DNA from 2 places in the Bacillus sp. WC2507 genome. Region 1 is predicted to be linked to the other one. Evidence: predicted binding sites of a transcription regulator. Region 1 holds the regulator's gene; the other holds the start of a gene.
What was found. The regulator LexA, encoded in region 1, represses DNA repair genes until DNA is damaged. The targets are predictions, from matches to a motif close to CGAACATATGTTCG.
Positions count from the first base shown of each region.

Region 2: ruvA (Holliday junction DNA helicase RuvA) is a predicted target of LexA. The motif match lies at 1,136-1,149, and genes of this name have one in related genera.

Region 1 is NZ_JBQXPN010000001.1:2,055,759-2,063,626, reverse strand. Features, by position in the region: gene ACUN28_RS11000 (bifunctional metallophosphatase/5'-nucleotidase) at 1-42, shown strand, start outside; gene ACUN28_RS10995 (DUF896 domain-containing protein) at 84-323, opposite strand; gene ACUN28_RS10990 (YneB family resolvase-like protein) at 369-1,025, opposite strand; gene lexA (transcriptional repressor LexA) at 1,167-1,787, shown strand; gene ACUN28_RS10980 (DUF4097 family beta strand repeat-containing protein) at 1,876-2,682, opposite strand; gene ACUN28_RS10975 (DUF1700 domain-containing protein) at 2,683-3,225, opposite strand; gene ACUN28_RS10970 (PadR family transcriptional regulator) at 3,218-3,541, opposite strand; gene ACUN28_RS10965 (ABC transporter ATP-binding protein) at 3,771-5,570, opposite strand; gene ACUN28_RS10960 (nucleotidyltransferase domain-containing protein) at 5,582-6,769, opposite strand; gene ACUN28_RS10955 (lasso peptide biosynthesis B2 protein) at 6,771-7,244, opposite strand; gene ACUN28_RS10950 (lasso peptide biosynthesis PqqD family chaperone) at 7,281-7,589, opposite strand; gene ACUN28_RS10945 (aldolase) at 7,552-7,868, opposite strand, start outside.
Region 2 is NZ_JBQXPN010000001.1:1,296,180-1,304,047, forward strand. Features, by position in the region: gene ACUN28_RS06955 (BofC C-terminal domain-containing protein) at 1-75, shown strand, start outside; gene ACUN28_RS06960 (iron-hydroxamate ABC transporter substrate-binding protein) at 87-1,031, opposite strand; gene ruvA (Holliday junction DNA helicase RuvA) at 1,220-1,837, shown strand; gene ruvB (Holliday junction branch migration DNA helicase RuvB) at 1,843-2,844, shown strand; gene ACUN28_RS06975 (DUF2905 domain-containing protein) at 2,841-3,041, shown strand; gene queA (tRNA preQ1(34) S-adenosylmethionine ribosyltransferase-isomerase QueA) at 3,061-4,113, shown strand; gene tgt (tRNA guanosine(34) transglycosylase Tgt) at 4,126-5,265, shown strand; gene yajC (preprotein translocase subunit YajC) at 5,293-5,553, shown strand; gene ACUN28_RS06995 (TIGR04086 family membrane protein) at 5,590-5,973, opposite strand; gene ACUN28_RS07000 (DUF421 domain-containing protein) at 6,078-6,725, shown strand; gene spoVB (stage V sporulation protein B) at 6,755-7,868, opposite strand, start outside.

The DNA of each region.
Region 1 (7,868 bases):
ATAGAAGCAACGCAAAATAATAACTGGAAAGTTATTAAATAACGAATTTAACAATAAAAAAGATGGGCAGCTATGCCCATCTTTTAATTTAATTTTGCATTATCTTGCTTTTTTAAAGCTTTTAATTTCGCCGGTGTAACATCAGTACCTTCTTCGTTAACAACTTTAATTCCTTTAAGTTCGTTTAACATATTTTGACGAAATCCTTTTAAATATTGTTCACGTAGCGATTGGCGCTCACGTTGTTCTTCTTCAGTTAAGCCTTCAGCTTTTGCTTTTTTCGCTAAGAAGTTAATGCGTTCAATGAGTTCGTGACTTTGCATCTCGAATCCCCCTTTTACTCAAAACTGATTATTATCATACAATAGTTAGTCCTCTTTATCAAGCAATTGCTTTGTATATTCTACATATCTTCGATGTACAGTTGCTTTTGAAACATTATGACCAAATCCACGAAGCGTGGCCGCAATTTCTTCGAAAGTAAGTTCACTTTTGCGTAAGCGCACAATTTCTTCAATTGGCACCTCTTTTTTCTCTCGGCCTACGCTTAAATTACGATTTTTTAAATTATTTTCGGGACGATAGCCCTTTTCTACTGCGCGTTGCATGCCACGTTTAATTTTCAAGTTATGAATCTTTCTTTGATACTCTTCAACAATGCCAATAATATCTAAAACCATCGAATCAGAATCCGACAATTGTAATTCTCCATTATGCGTATGCGTATATACTTTTATTCCCTCTTTATGTAAACAGTGCATTAATGCAATTTTCGCATTCCCCCTACCAAGGCGCGTTTCATCTTGTATGAGTAGCACATCGATTTGTTCGTCTCGAATTGTATCTAGCACTTCTAATATGCCGTCACGTTCAATTGTATAGCCACTAGCCTGCTCTTCAATCACCTTAATAACATTCATTTGATAGCGCTCAGCTAAATGCAATAATTCATCTTTTTGACGTAATAATGATGTTTCTTGTGCTTCTTTTGTTGTACTCACACGCGCATAAATAATTGCATTCATTATGAACCCCTCTTTCTCACTATTATTTCCCTCCAGTGTAACATAAATTCGCCTTTTGTTCGAACTTATGTTTGTAGAATGTTTTTTCGCATGTTATACTTATTAATAAGAAAAATGAAAGAAAACGAGGTGTTAGAAAACATGGAAAAGTTAACGAAACGCCAGCAAGACATTCTCGACTTTATTAAGCTAAAAGTACAAGAAAAAGGATATCCACCTTCCGTACGTGAAATCGGTCAAGCAGTCGGCCTCGCTTCTAGTTCTACAGTGCACGGACATTTATCACGACTAGAAGAAAAAGGATATATTCGACGCGATCCAACAAAACCACGAGCAATTGAAATTTTAGGTGACGATCGAATGGATGCAGAAACACAATCTGTTATTCAAGTTCCTATTATCGGAAAAGTTACTGCTGGATTACCGATTACAGCAGTTGAAAGTGTAGAAGATCACTTCCCACTTCCAGCTAGCATTGTTGCTGGAGCAGATCAAGTGTTCATGTTACGTATTTCTGGAGATAGTATGATTGAAGCTGGTATTTTCGACGGGGATTTAGTTGTTGTTCGCCAACAACAGTCTGCATATAACGGTGAAATTGTAGTAGCTTTAACAGAAGATAACGAAGCAACTGTTAAACGTTTCTATAAAGAAAAAGACCATTTCCGTCTACAACCGGAAAACTCTTCATTAGAGCCTATTATTTTAAAACAAGTGTCAGTTATCGGAAAAGTAATTGGTGTATATCGTGATTTACATTAAAAAATAATAAAAAGAAGATAATCACCTTATTTATATAGGTGACTATCTTCTTTTTTGTATTTTGATAGATTTTCATACATTCTATTTCTTATGAACGAATTTCAATCGTCACATCGCCAGCAGTTGTTTTACCACTAATCTTTTTACTACCATTGCCAATTGTTATATTTTTATTTTCTTCATTAAAAATCATCACGTCTCCAGCAGCGCTTTGCCCAGTTATAACTGCATCTTGTGGTTTTTCCAATAAAGTAATATCTACATCCCCAGCGGTTGAACTTGCCTCCACATCATATTTAGGATCATGATCCATAATATGCACTTCCCCACTAGCCGTCTTCGCTGTTACTTTCCCTATTACTTTTTTAAAGTTCAGCTCACCAGCTTTTGTAGATCCCTCCACACTCTTAGCTGTGACATGTTTCAAATCTACTTCTCCAGCAAGCGTTTCAACACTTACACGATCACTTTTCACATCACTTATTTCTATTTGTCCAGCAGATGAATTTACTTTTATCTCTTGGTAAGAACGTTCAGGCACTAGTATAGTCATTGTAGACGTTTGAAACTTGAAATTGTAAAAAGAAAAATCAAATGAAGCACCTTTTTCTCTTTCCCCAATAATTTTTAATGTGTCACCATCTTCGGCAATACGAATCTCTTGTTTACGTACAGCTCCTGATTGCTTTACATAAAAAGAAGAATCGGGAGATTTTTGGACAACAATATCCCCAGCATCTAACTTAACTTCTATATTTTTTAGTGTTTCGTTTTTTATTACGTCTTCTTTGTTTCCTTCTTCTGCAGTTTGTACTGCTTTTTCATATGTTTGTGAAATCCCTATTACTCCAATAATGATACAAGTGATTGCTACTAACAATATTTTTTTCATCATCTACTCCCCTTTTATCATTTTGAAGTTCCATACTACATAACGTACGCATAACCTTTTAAACCACTTCGTACTATAATAAGCGATAATACATAACAACAAACCTACTCCAACAAACGTTATACTAACGAATACATCCAACCATATAAAAGTACCCATAAATACTTTTGCAATAACGAAAAATGGTGTCACTACACTAGCAATCCCACCGACCCAAAAGGAAAATATAAAAGCGATAATTGCAACTAACGGGCCTAACACAATAATAAAATTAAACAAACTAAGTCCAATCGCTGCCATGACAGCCCTTGTTATATTCGAAGTAGATGGGTCCTTTTTCATTTCATCAAAGCGATACAAAGCAAGTAAATCTTTCGCAATTACTTTCGGAGAGCCAAGCCCCTTTATTATTTCCGATTCAGTTTTCCCCTCTTCTCTCCCAAACTGAAAATGCTCTTCATAATCAAATAAAATATCTTTCCTCTCTTCTTCCGGTAACTTTCTAAGATGACTTGATAATTCTTTAAGGAACTGTTCTTTACTCATCCCATTCCACCCCTTCAATAATTTCTTGTACGCCTTTTGCAAAATCACGCCACTCCGTTACTAACAAATTCAGTTGCGTCTCCCCTTGCTCAGTTAGTTGATAATATTTACGAGGTGGCCCCTCTGTAGATTCTTTTAAATACGTTTGAAAATATCCTTCTTTCGTTAAACGACGTAATAAAGGATACACTGACCCTTCCGATATTAAAAATTTATTTGAGATTTGCTGAACAAGTTCATAACCGTAACAATCCTTACGTTTCACAAGTGCCAAAACACACAGTTCTAACACACCTTTTTTAAACTGAACGTTCAAGGACAATCCCCCTTTCTCATTTCAGTACTGTTCAATACATGGTACCTGTTTTATCCATAATATACCACTTAGTATTGTTTATTGCAAGGTACTCATTTATATTTACTCCCTAAATGTAGAAACCGCACAAATAAAAGCCCGAATAATGTCCTATTATAACTGACCATTACTCAGGCTTTTATTCAATTCGAACTGCTTGAATACAAAACTTCATTCACTCTTTTCTCCTCTAAGAACCAACTTCCATTTGTGACCCTAATAAATTTCGAAATACACCTTTTCTCTCTTTAGCCAATTGATTAAATTCACCTTTTTGGACAATTTCACCTTTTCCTAAGACAATAACTTGATCTGCATTGCGTATAGTAGATAAACGATGTGCAATCACAACAATAGTCATTGTTCCTTTCAATCTTTCTATTGCTGATTGAATTTTCACTTCATTTTCAGTATCCAATGCACTCGTAGCTTCATCTAATACTAAAATCGACGGCTTTCTTAAAATAGCCCGGGCTAGTACAAGTCGCTGACGTTCACCACCTGAAAGCCTCACCCCACGATCTCCAATCAGTGTATCCAGCCCATTTGGAAACGTTTGTACAAATTCAGCGGCGGCCGCAAAATCTAATGCATCCCAAATTTGTTCTTCACTTGCATTTGGCTCAATCATCAATAAATTTTCCCTTATACTTGCATTAAACAAGAAGGGATCTTGTGGTACATAGCTAATAGCACGTCTTAATGGCAATAAATTATCTGTTGTAAGAGGCGTACCATCTATTAAAACTTGACCTTTTTCTGGCTGGATCAAGCCCATTAAAACATCAATTAATGTACTCTTCCCAGCACCAGAATGCCCCACAATAGCCGTCATACTATTTATTGGAATTTGCACATTAATATTTTGAAGTGCGTATAAAGATTCTTGCTTATTATAACGAAAGTAAACATCCTTACACTCAATACCTCGCTCTATACAAATCGGCGTTATATGTTTTTGCTGATGTATATCCTGCATTTCAATTGCTTCCTTACATTCCTCTTGTAATTCCCACAATGACTTAAAAGCAGGAATACTTGCAGCCAGTTGTTCTAAATTTGATTGAATTGTCATGAATCTCGGCCATAGTCTAGAAAAAATGAGAATGATTAATAGTAATTGGGTGGGTTGCGATTGAAACATACTTACTGACAATAATAAAAAAAATGCAATTAATATAGCCATTGAAACTTTATAAAACAATTGCGAGCTCGATCTTATTCTCATATACTCCATTTGCTCATTACTCATCTTTGTTGTTATAGATTGTAACCAGTCTAAACGCGATGCTTCCAAAGTATTACTCTTTATATCTTTAATTCCATTAAATTGATCTGTTATACCAGAAAGGTAGTCTTTTGCCAATTCTGAGGTCTTACCGCCTAGTATTCGGGCTTTTTTTATAAAAACACGAGAAGCTACCAAGAATAATAAGCCAAAGACCAAAACAAATATAGTTATTTGAGGAGATAATAAAAATGCAATTCCCACCTGTATAAATGTAAACAGAATAGCAGCTAACAATTGTAAAAATAAATTAACCCCATAACTTACACGAGCTAATTCTGTAGTTAATATATTTATTAGATTTGTTTTCCTTTTCTCTAAAAAAAAACTCCACTTTGCTTTTAAAATCACACTATATGTTTCTATTCTTAAGTCTCGTACAAAAGCTTGTTGCGTTCTCGCATCCCTTAGCGTTATATTTCTTTGTAGTAAATTTTGCCCTAACACTATTAGTATATATATACCTAAAATAGAAACTAGACTTGTTGTTTTAGGAAAATCCTGCAAAAATCTAGAGACAGGTGCAATAAAAGTAGTCTCCTCGCCTATATTCATTATTCCAGTCATACTTATCATAGGAATTAATAAAATAATACCTATCCCTTCAAGTAAACTTATTAAAACCATACCAAATAAATTCACATAGAGTATTTTTCCCGCTGAAGAATATAATTTCTTCATAAAATATATAATATGATTCATCGATGTTCCCCCTATAACAAAGCAAGCTTCTTTGTTTTCCTCCAAAGGCATAAAAACGGACGTAAAGGAAAATATAAAAAATGAAGAAATTTAGGTAACGGTAATGTTTTTGCATCAATTGGATAAGGATATAATTGGCTCATAATATATAAAATCTTTTGCTGATTAGACATTAGTGAAAATAAGTGTCGACTATGATAGATAAATACTTCTTCTGGGACAGGTTCGGTATGCAAATTTATCATTTGCTTGAAATAAAATAGTGCCTCTTGAGCTAACTGCTTTGAATGTTTTTTCTCTACTAATTCCATCATCCTTTCATCTAGTCGTACACCTAGCAATTGAGTTGCTAAAATTAGTGCTTGTCCTCCTAAATGAAGCACTTGATATTTTCCCATTAATTTATGAATCTTACTCCAATTAAGTTCTTGATCGACAATTTTTTTTATATCTACTAACCAACGTAATCTGGACCAACCATGTCTTGCACCATGAGATACAAGAAATAAAAATAAATCTTCCTTCCCTAACATATATACAGAATTACTCGTAAGGGTACTTTTTCTCTTTCGCTTCCAAAGCTCTTCAAACCCAGGTTCCTTACCAGGTCCGGGATTTAACCTCCAATGAATCTCAAGCTTAATCTGCTTTGTTGGATGAAAAAATGTTATATGATGATGCCTCCATTTCCAATCATTTAATATCGTTTGAATATAATCATCTTTTACATACCCCTGCTCTAAAAGTAGCATTTCTACTTTTTCTAAATTTTGCATCGGAATTAGAACGTCCAAATCACAGGATGTTCGTAAAGAAATATCCCCATATAAGTCCTGAGATAGTACAGGTCCTTTTAGAAAAATCATACGGATTTCATTTTCATTACATAGTTTATTTATTCGTTCCATTTCAGCACTTAAATACAGCATGTGAAATGTATTTTTTTTATATTTCCTATTCAAGGTTTGTACAATATGTGAAGGAATTAGTTCCTCATCCACTTGTTTAAGTTTTTGATATATCACCGGATAAACACGATGATGCACAGCTTGCTCAAGAAATACCTCCCAATCAATATCCGAAAACCATTCATTACTGTAAGTTTGTACTGTTTCGTCATCTTGTAACTTCAAAATTGCAAAAAGAAGTTTCAATTCCTTAGACATGAACTCTACATTCAGACCAAAATCTTTCTCCATTTTATTCTCCTTTAATAGTGTCCTCACTTAGCCTCTTTGCAAATGATCCAACGACAGTAAATTTCTCCATTCCTTCTGATCCAGTAACATAAAAAGAACCGCTCCGTAACCATGCATGCGCAATTAATTCCCCATGACTATCCTTAGCAGTTCCTAAATAAAGAGTACTCTCAATGTGACGTTTTTCGAGCATTTTCATCCCAGCTATAGCTTTAACAAGACACTGACTTTCCCAAAAAGTATAACGACTCATAATAGAAATAGCTTCAGACACCTTCTTTAGTGTATCCCCGTGTCGGTGAATTTTGGCAACTGATGTTTCGTTCATGTAATCCCCTAAAGAAGGTGCAACTTTGGAAAAGGTAATACTTTTTAGTACACGCGCCCACCCTAAAAAAATAAAAGCCTCTAAAAATAAAAGCTTTGTCTCCGTGTTCAGTAATAAAAATACCCTTATTCTTTTCACAATATTCATTAATCCCCTCCTAATAGTTCTCTTGAAATTACGAATCTATCTATTAGATCGATCTTTTATTTGAATTAAACCTTCTTGAAATAAGCACTCTACAAAGGAAAGAACTTGTTCTTCACAATCTTTTTGTTCAATATCATAGTTAGATACTAACATAGTAACAAGCTGCTTAATTTTTATCGGCTTTTCAATAAGCTCCCATATTTCTCCACCTATTTCACCTAAGTTATAATAATTTCCTTTTTGGACATTTAACATAACTTTTTCTCCATCCATATCGCTTACTATATTGCCTTCACTCTGTACAACGTTATGTTCTAATGATATGTTTCTCGAATGAACAACCATCAACCATACTCCCTTTCTGTATAGTATTTAAAATTACTTGCACAAGCTCATGGGCTGTAAATCTCGAAGCCGGGCGTCTTAATTGAAACATTTCCATTCCACTTGCAATATTAGATGAAGTTTCAAAATGCCATTCCATCAATCCTAATTTAGAAATCAAAGAATTCCTAAAAGTATGTTGGTATAATTTACACAAGCGTGCGAGACCTTCAATACAGGTCATCTCAATATCTTCTCCCTGCGTTTTTACTAATTCAATAACACCAGCAAGAGGTAATG
Region 2 (7,868 bases), 760 kb from region 1:
GAAGGCTTTGTGAAGACGATTGAAAAAATGAAGCAATACGCAGTGCAAAATAAGAAAAAAAGCAGCTCATGGTGAGCTGCTTTTTCTTACTTGTTTTTATCTAAAATTTGTTTCGCGATTTCATCAATTAGCATATCTTTTCCGATTGGATTGAAAGCTTTCGTATTGAAGATTTCATTTGATACTTCATATACGTGATTGTTTTTTACTGCTTTATTGTCTTTCCAAACGGCACTATTTTTGTAGTCTTCGTAAACTTTATCAGCTTCGCCGCCGAAGTTTACAACGAACATTTGATCAGGTTGGAATGCAACAAGACCTTCTAGCGATACTTGTGCCATCGTTTGTTTTAAATCTGTACCTTTTGTTGCTGGAAGTTTTAAGTCATTAAAGATGATGTCACCGTATCCGAAGCTACCGTATACACGGAAATTTTGTGGTGTAACTGCGACGAACATAAAGTTTTCATCTTTTGTTTTCTCTTTAATTTTTTTAGATAAAGAGTCTGCTTTTTTATCGTAGTCTGCAATCCATTTGTCAGCTTTCTTCTCTTCGTCAAATAGTTTACCTACTTCTTTAAACTTACCACGCCAGTCTTCTAAGTTTGTTTCTAAAACAACTGTCGGTGCAACCTTTTCTAACTGATCATAAATTTTTAATTGACGATTATTTAAAATAATTAAGTCTGGTTTTAAAGCAGTAACAGCTTCTAAATCAACTTTAGGTGCCCAGTACCATCCTACTGCTTTTACGCCATCTAGCTTTTCTGTTAAATGATTTTGGATTTTATCTTTATATGTATTTGCTGTACCAACAGGTTTGTGTCCAAGAAGTAATAATTCTTCTGTTGATCCAGACAAGTCAACAATTCTCTTTGGATTTACTGGAATTGTAGCTTCCCCTTTAGCATGTTTTACAACTTTTGTTTTCGGTTGTTCTTTCGCTTTTGATTCTTCTTTTTGAGAAGAACAGCCAACGATAGAAAGAACAACTAGCATAATAGTAAATAAAATAAATAGTTTACGTTTCATCCTGATGTAACCCCTTTAATTAGTATTGATAATCATTATCGACTTCTGTATATTAAGGTGCTTTAACCTTTCTGTCAATGGAAAATAACAGAAGTTTCAAATGGAGAACATTTGTTGGGGCAGTCTCGCTTTTCTATCATTAAATATGTTAAAATGGAATACATGATTTAAGAGGGAGAGATCGTATTTTGTTTGAATATGTTACAGGTTACGTGGAGTATGTAGGACCGGAATATGTCGTAATTGACCATAATGGAATTGGTTATCAAATTTTCACACCGAATCCGTATGTATTTCAAAGAAGTAAGCAAGAAATCCGTGTCTATACATATCATTATGTGAGAGAAGATATTATGGCACTTTACGGGTTTAAAACACGTGAAGAGCGTTTATTATTTACAAAGCTATTAGGCGTGTCTGGCATTGGACCAAAAGGAGCTCTTGCAATTTTAGCTTCTGGTCAGACAGGACAGGTCGTTCAAGCGATTGAACATGAAGACGAGAAGTTTTTAGTGAAATTCCCGGGCGTAGGAAAGAAAACAGCGCGCCAAATGATTTTAGATTTAAAAGGAAAATTAGCTGACGTCGTACCAGATGCATTTGTTGATTTATTCTCAGACACAGAACGTTTTGATGAGAAGAAAGGTTCATCAGTTGAGCTTGATGAGGCGTTGGAAGCTCTGCGCGCACTTGGATACGCAGAACGAGAAGTTTCTCGCGTTGTACCAGAGTTATTAAAAGAATCATTAACGACGGATCAGTATATTAAAAAGGCACTTAGTCTTTTACTAAATGGTAAGAGGTGAGTATAATGGACGAACGTCTCCTTTCAGGGGAATCTGCATATGAAGATGCGGATTTAGAATATTCATTACGGCCACAGACGCTCCGTCAGTATATTGGCCAAGATAAAGCGAAACATAATTTAGAGGTGTTTATTGAAGCGGCGAAAATGCGTGAAGAAACGTTAGATCACGTGCTTTTATATGGACCACCAGGTCTTGGTAAAACGACGCTTGCAAATATTATTGCCAATGAAATGGGAGTTAATGTTAGAACAACTTCAGGTCCAGCAATTGAAAGGCCAGGAGATTTAGCAGCTGTATTAACAGCGCTTCAGCCAGGGGATGTATTATTTATTGATGAAATTCATCGTTTGCATAGATCAATTGAAGAAGTACTATATCCTGCGATGGAAGACTTTTGTCTTGATATCGTAATTGGAAAAGGACCGTCAGCACGGTCGGTACGTCTAGATTTGCCTCCGTTTACGCTAGTTGGAGCAACGACACGTGCAGGAGCATTATCAGCGCCGCTTCGTGACCGTTTTGGTGTACTTTCAAGATTAGAGTATTACACAGTAGATCAGCTTTCTGCGATTGTTGAACGTACAGCAGAAGTATTCGAAGTTGAAATTGATTCGTTAGCCGCACTAGAAATTGCAAGACGTGCTCGTGGTACACCTCGTATTGCGAATCGTTTATTACGACGTGTACGAGATTTCGCACAAGTTCGTGGTAACGGAACGGTTACGATGGAAATTACACAAATGGCGTTAGAACTACTACAAGTAGATAAATTAGGTCTAGATCATATCGATCATAAGTTATTGCTTGGCATTATTGAGAAATTCCGTGGTGGCCCAGTCGGGTTAGAAACGGTTTCGGCAACGATTGGAGAAGAATCTCATACGATTGAAGATGTATATGAGCCATATTTATTACAAATTGGCTTTTTACAACGAACGCCAAGAGGCCGAATTGTAACGCCGCTTGCATATGAGCATTTCGGAATGGAGATGCCAAAAGTATGACGGAGATGCCAAAATTGCTTATTACAGCAGGTGTCTTACTTATCGTTGTTGGATTAGCTTGGAAGTTCATTGGAAGACTTCCAGGCGATATTTTTGTGAAAAAAGGAAACGTTACCTTTTATTTTCCTATCATTACATGTATTGTGTTAAGTATTGTATTATCTTTTATTATGTATATAATAAATCGATTTAAATAAGAAATAGGTGGATATAGTTATGGATATAAATCTGTTTGATTTTCATTTACCAGAAGAACTTATTGCACAAGTCCCATTAGAAGATCGTGAAACATCAAGATTAATGGTGTTAGATCGTGAAACAGGAGATATTGAGCATAAACATTTTACAGACATTCTTTCTTACTTACATGAGGGGGATTGCTTAGTTTTAAATGAAACGAAAGTTATGCCTGCTCGTTTGCACGGTGTGAAAGAAGATACAGGCGCGCACATTGAAGTACTTCTTTTAAAACAAGAAGAAGGCGATAAGTGGGAAACGCTTGTGAAGCCAGCGAAACGTGTAAAAGAAGGAACTGTTATCTCTTTTGGCGAAGGGAAATTAAAAGCAACGTGTACAGGAACTGCAGATCAAGGTGGACGTCAGCTTGAATTTTCATATGACGGCATCTTCTATGAAATTTTAGATGAACTTGGGGAAATGCCACTTCCTCCATATATTAAAGAGACGTTAGAAGATCGCGATCGCTATCAAACAGTATATGCGAAAGAAATTGGTTCAGCAGCAGCGCCGACTGCAGGACTTCACTTTACAGAAGAGTTACTGGAGAAGTTAAAACAAAAAGGCGTCGAGTTAGCTTTCATTACACTTCACGTAGGGCTTGGAACATTTAGACCAGTTTCTGCGGATACGATTGAAGAACACCATATGCACGCAGAATATTACCATATGTCTGAAGAGACAGCGGCATTATTAAATCGTGTGAAAGAGAGTGGTGGACGTATTATTACGGTAGGTACGACTTCAACTCGTACGTTAGAAACAATTGCGACAGATCATGATGGCAAGCTTTGTGCTGCTTCTGGCTGGACAGACATTTTTATGTATCCAGGTTACGAATTTAAAGCAATTGATGGTTTAATTACAAATTTCCATTTACCGAAATCAACATTAATTATGCTTGTAAGTGCATTTGCAAACAGAGATAATGTACTTCATGCTTATAATGAAGCAGTAAAAGAAAAATATCGTTTCTTTAGCTTCGGTGATGCGATGTTCGTTGCATCTCACGCTAAAATGGGAAACAAATAAAAGGAGTAAATTATGACAGCAATTCGTTATGAATTTATTAAAACTTGTAAACAAACAGGTGCGCGTTTAGGACGTGTACATACGCCGCACGGTTCATTTGATACACCAACATTTATGCCAGTTGGTACACTTGCAACAGTTAAGACAATGTCACCAGAAGAATTAAAAGCAATGGATTCTGGCATTATTTTAAGTAATACGTATCATTTATGGCTACGTCCAGGTCACGAAATTATTCGTGAAGCAGGCGGTTTGCATAAATTTATGAACTGGGATCGTGCAATCTTAACGGATTCTGGTGGTTTCCAAGTATTCAGTTTAAGTGACTTCCGTCGTATTGAAGAGGAAGGCGTTCACTTCCGTAACCACTTAAATGGAGATAAATTATTCTTATCACCAGAAAAAGCGATGGAAATTCAAAATGCATTAGGTTCAGATATTATGATGGCATTTGATGAGTGTCCACCTTTCCCGGCTACTTTTGAATATATGAAGAAATCTGTAGAACGTACAAGCCGCTGGGCAGAACGTTGTTTAAAAGCGCATGAACGTCCACAAGATCAAGGTTTATTCGGTATTGTACAAGGCGGAGAGTTCGAAGAGCTTCGTCGTCAAAGTGCAAAAGACCTTGTTTCAATGGACTTCCCTGGTTACGCTGTAGGTGGTTTATCTGTAGGTGAGCCGAAAGATATTATGAACCGTGTACTTGAGTTTACAACACCACTTCTTCCAGATAATAAGCCACGTTACTTAATGGGAGTAGGTTCTCCTGACTCTTTAATCGATGGTGCAATTCGTGGTATTGATATGTTTGACTGCGTACTTCCAACTCGTATCGCTCGAAATGGTACATGTATGACAAGTGAAGGCCGTCTAGTTGTAAAAAATGCGAAATTTGCAAGAGACTTCGGTCCGCTTGATCCAAATTGTGATTGCTATACATGTAAAAATTACTCTCGTGCATACATTCGTCACTTAATGAAATGTGATGAAACGTTTGGAATTCGTTTAACGTCTTATCACAACCTTCATTTTCTGTTAAACTTAATGGAGCAGGTGAGACAAGCTATTCGTGAAGACCGTCTTGGCGATTTCCGCGAAGAGTTCTTTGAACAGTATGGCTTTAATAAACCGAATGCTAAAAACTTCTAATACATAATTTAAAAGGAGGAACAAAAGATGAATCCAGGTATGATGAATATCGTTATGATCGTTGCGATGTTTGCGATTTTCTATTTCTTATTAATTCGCCCGCAACAAAAGCGTCAAAAAGCAGTTGCTCAAATGCAAAATGAATTGGCAAAAGGTGATGCTATCGTAACAATCGGTGGTTTACACGGTACAATCGAATCAGTAGATGAGACGAAAATCGTTATTAAGTCTGGTGGTTCACACTTAACTTTCGATCGTAATGCGATTCGTGAAGTTGTGAAAAACTAATGAGGAAGGCCCTGCATGAAATGTGCAGGGCCTTTTTTAGTTATTTTGTTTTGACATATTTACACCGAAAATACCACCGAGTGTACTGGCACCCATCAATGCTAATTGATAAAGTAACTGTGAGTTCGATAAAGTTTGAGAGAAGCCCAAATAGTTAACTAGAAAAACAAGTATGGTGAATGTAAGTCCTGTTGTGAAGCCTACTAGCCAACCTTTCCCTTGTGCTTTTTTGCCGGCAGTAAATCCAGATATAAGCATAGATAAAAGAGCCAGTATAAAAATAGTAACAGCTAATGTCCCTTCATTCATATCTGTAAACTTTAATAAAAGAGCCATAACCATGCTAATAATTGATGCAAGAATTAATAGGGTAACGATGCCGAAGCCAATTGCAGTTGATAATTTTTTTGTTCCATCCATTTATACATTCCCCCCTTTTTAATACAAGCATATTTTCCTTTTGCCCAAGTTAGACTAGTTTATTTTTTATAGGGGAATCTATAGGTAAAAAAGGAGATGTAGAAATGGAATGGGTATCAATCATTGGCCGGACGATGCTTTTGTATATCATCATACTAATTATTTTTCGTTTTATGGGTAAACGTGAAATTGGAGAGCTGAGTGTATTAGATTTAGTCGTATTCATTATGCTGGGCGAAATGGCTGTAGTGGCAATTGAAAACACCGATAAATCACTTTGGCACCAATTAGTTCCGATGACGTTTCTTATGTGTATACAGATCATTTTGTCAGTTATTTCGTTAAAGTATCAACGCTTTCGGCATTTAATAGAAGGTGAGCCCGCTATTCTTGTAAATGCGGGAAAGATTGATGAAAAGAAGATGAGAAAGCAGCGTTATAATATAGATGATTTAATGATGCAATTAAGGGAGCAGGGAGTCGGAGATATCCGAGATGTGGAATATGCTATTTTAGAACCATCTGGGAAGTTATCTGTCTTTCAAAAACAAAAAGGTAAACAGGATGCATTGCAGTTTACTCTTCCTCTTATTATTGATGGGGAAATTCAATCTAATCATTTACAAATGATTGAACATACAGATGAATGGCTTATTGAGAAATTAAAAAACTTAGGTTATAACGATATAACACAAATTTTATACTGTAGCTTTCAAAATGGACAATTTTTTGTTGATTTGAAAGAAAACTAGAGGCTTACTATAGGAAATAGTAAGCCCGTTTACTTCAAAAATGAAAGTTTTCGAATGATTGGGAGCCTGCTTAATTCTTCTTTTCGAATGAGTTTGAAAGTGAAGAGGAGGATAATATAAACGATTGTTGTTAAAGTGATTTCCCATAATGTTTGTATACCGAGTGAATGAGAGAAAATAATATACTTATGAAGATAAAAACCGAAAGCGCCTGCAATACCGATAGCAAGTCCACCGAAAATATAGTCTTTTGCGTAAATGGTAAATGTAATTTTCTTTAAAACAGTAGCGTAATGAAGGAATGTTACTGTTACTATATTTGCAGCGATAGCGAGTGCAACCCCCATCATTTGAAAATCTGGCCTTGAAGCTAGTACAAAAATAACGATTAATTTCACGATGGCGCCAATAAATGTATTCATCATGGCAGCACGTGCTAAGTTTAAAGCTTGTAAAACAGAGGTAAGTGGACTTTGAAAGTAATGAAATAAAAAGCAAGGTGCAAGAAGCTGGATGAATGCTGTTGCACCATCCGATCCGTACATAAGAGTTAAGACAGGAGAAGCAAATACATATAATATAACGACTGACCAGCCACCAGTAATTAATGAAATACGAAGAGCTTGTTGTAAGCGGTGTTCTACTAATTTATGTTGTCTTTTTGCCATTGCCTCGCTAATGGATGGAACGAGTGCTGTAGAAAGGGCGTATGTAATAAAGGCTGGCAGTGATAGAAGTGGGAATGCATAACCATTTAATATACCGTATTGCTGGGTTGCGACGGAGGCAGCAACTCCGGCAATGGCTAAGCTTTGCATAACGACGATAGGTTCGAAAAAATATGAAACGGAACCGATTAAACGACTTCCTGTAGTTGGAAGGGCAATATCCATAAGAGAATAAAATGTCCCTTTGCTTTCCTTTACAGTAGTGAAAAATCCAGAGCGTATAGATAAATGTTTTTCGCGCTGAAATAAAGTGAGTAAAAATAATAACGATGCAACTTCACCGAGAACGGCTGATAACATAGCGCCAGCTGCAGCATATTCTACACCGTAAGGTAAAAATAACTGAATGCATATAGCGATAATTGTAATGCGGACAACTTGTTCTATAACTTGGGCGTAAGCGCTAGGTTTCATA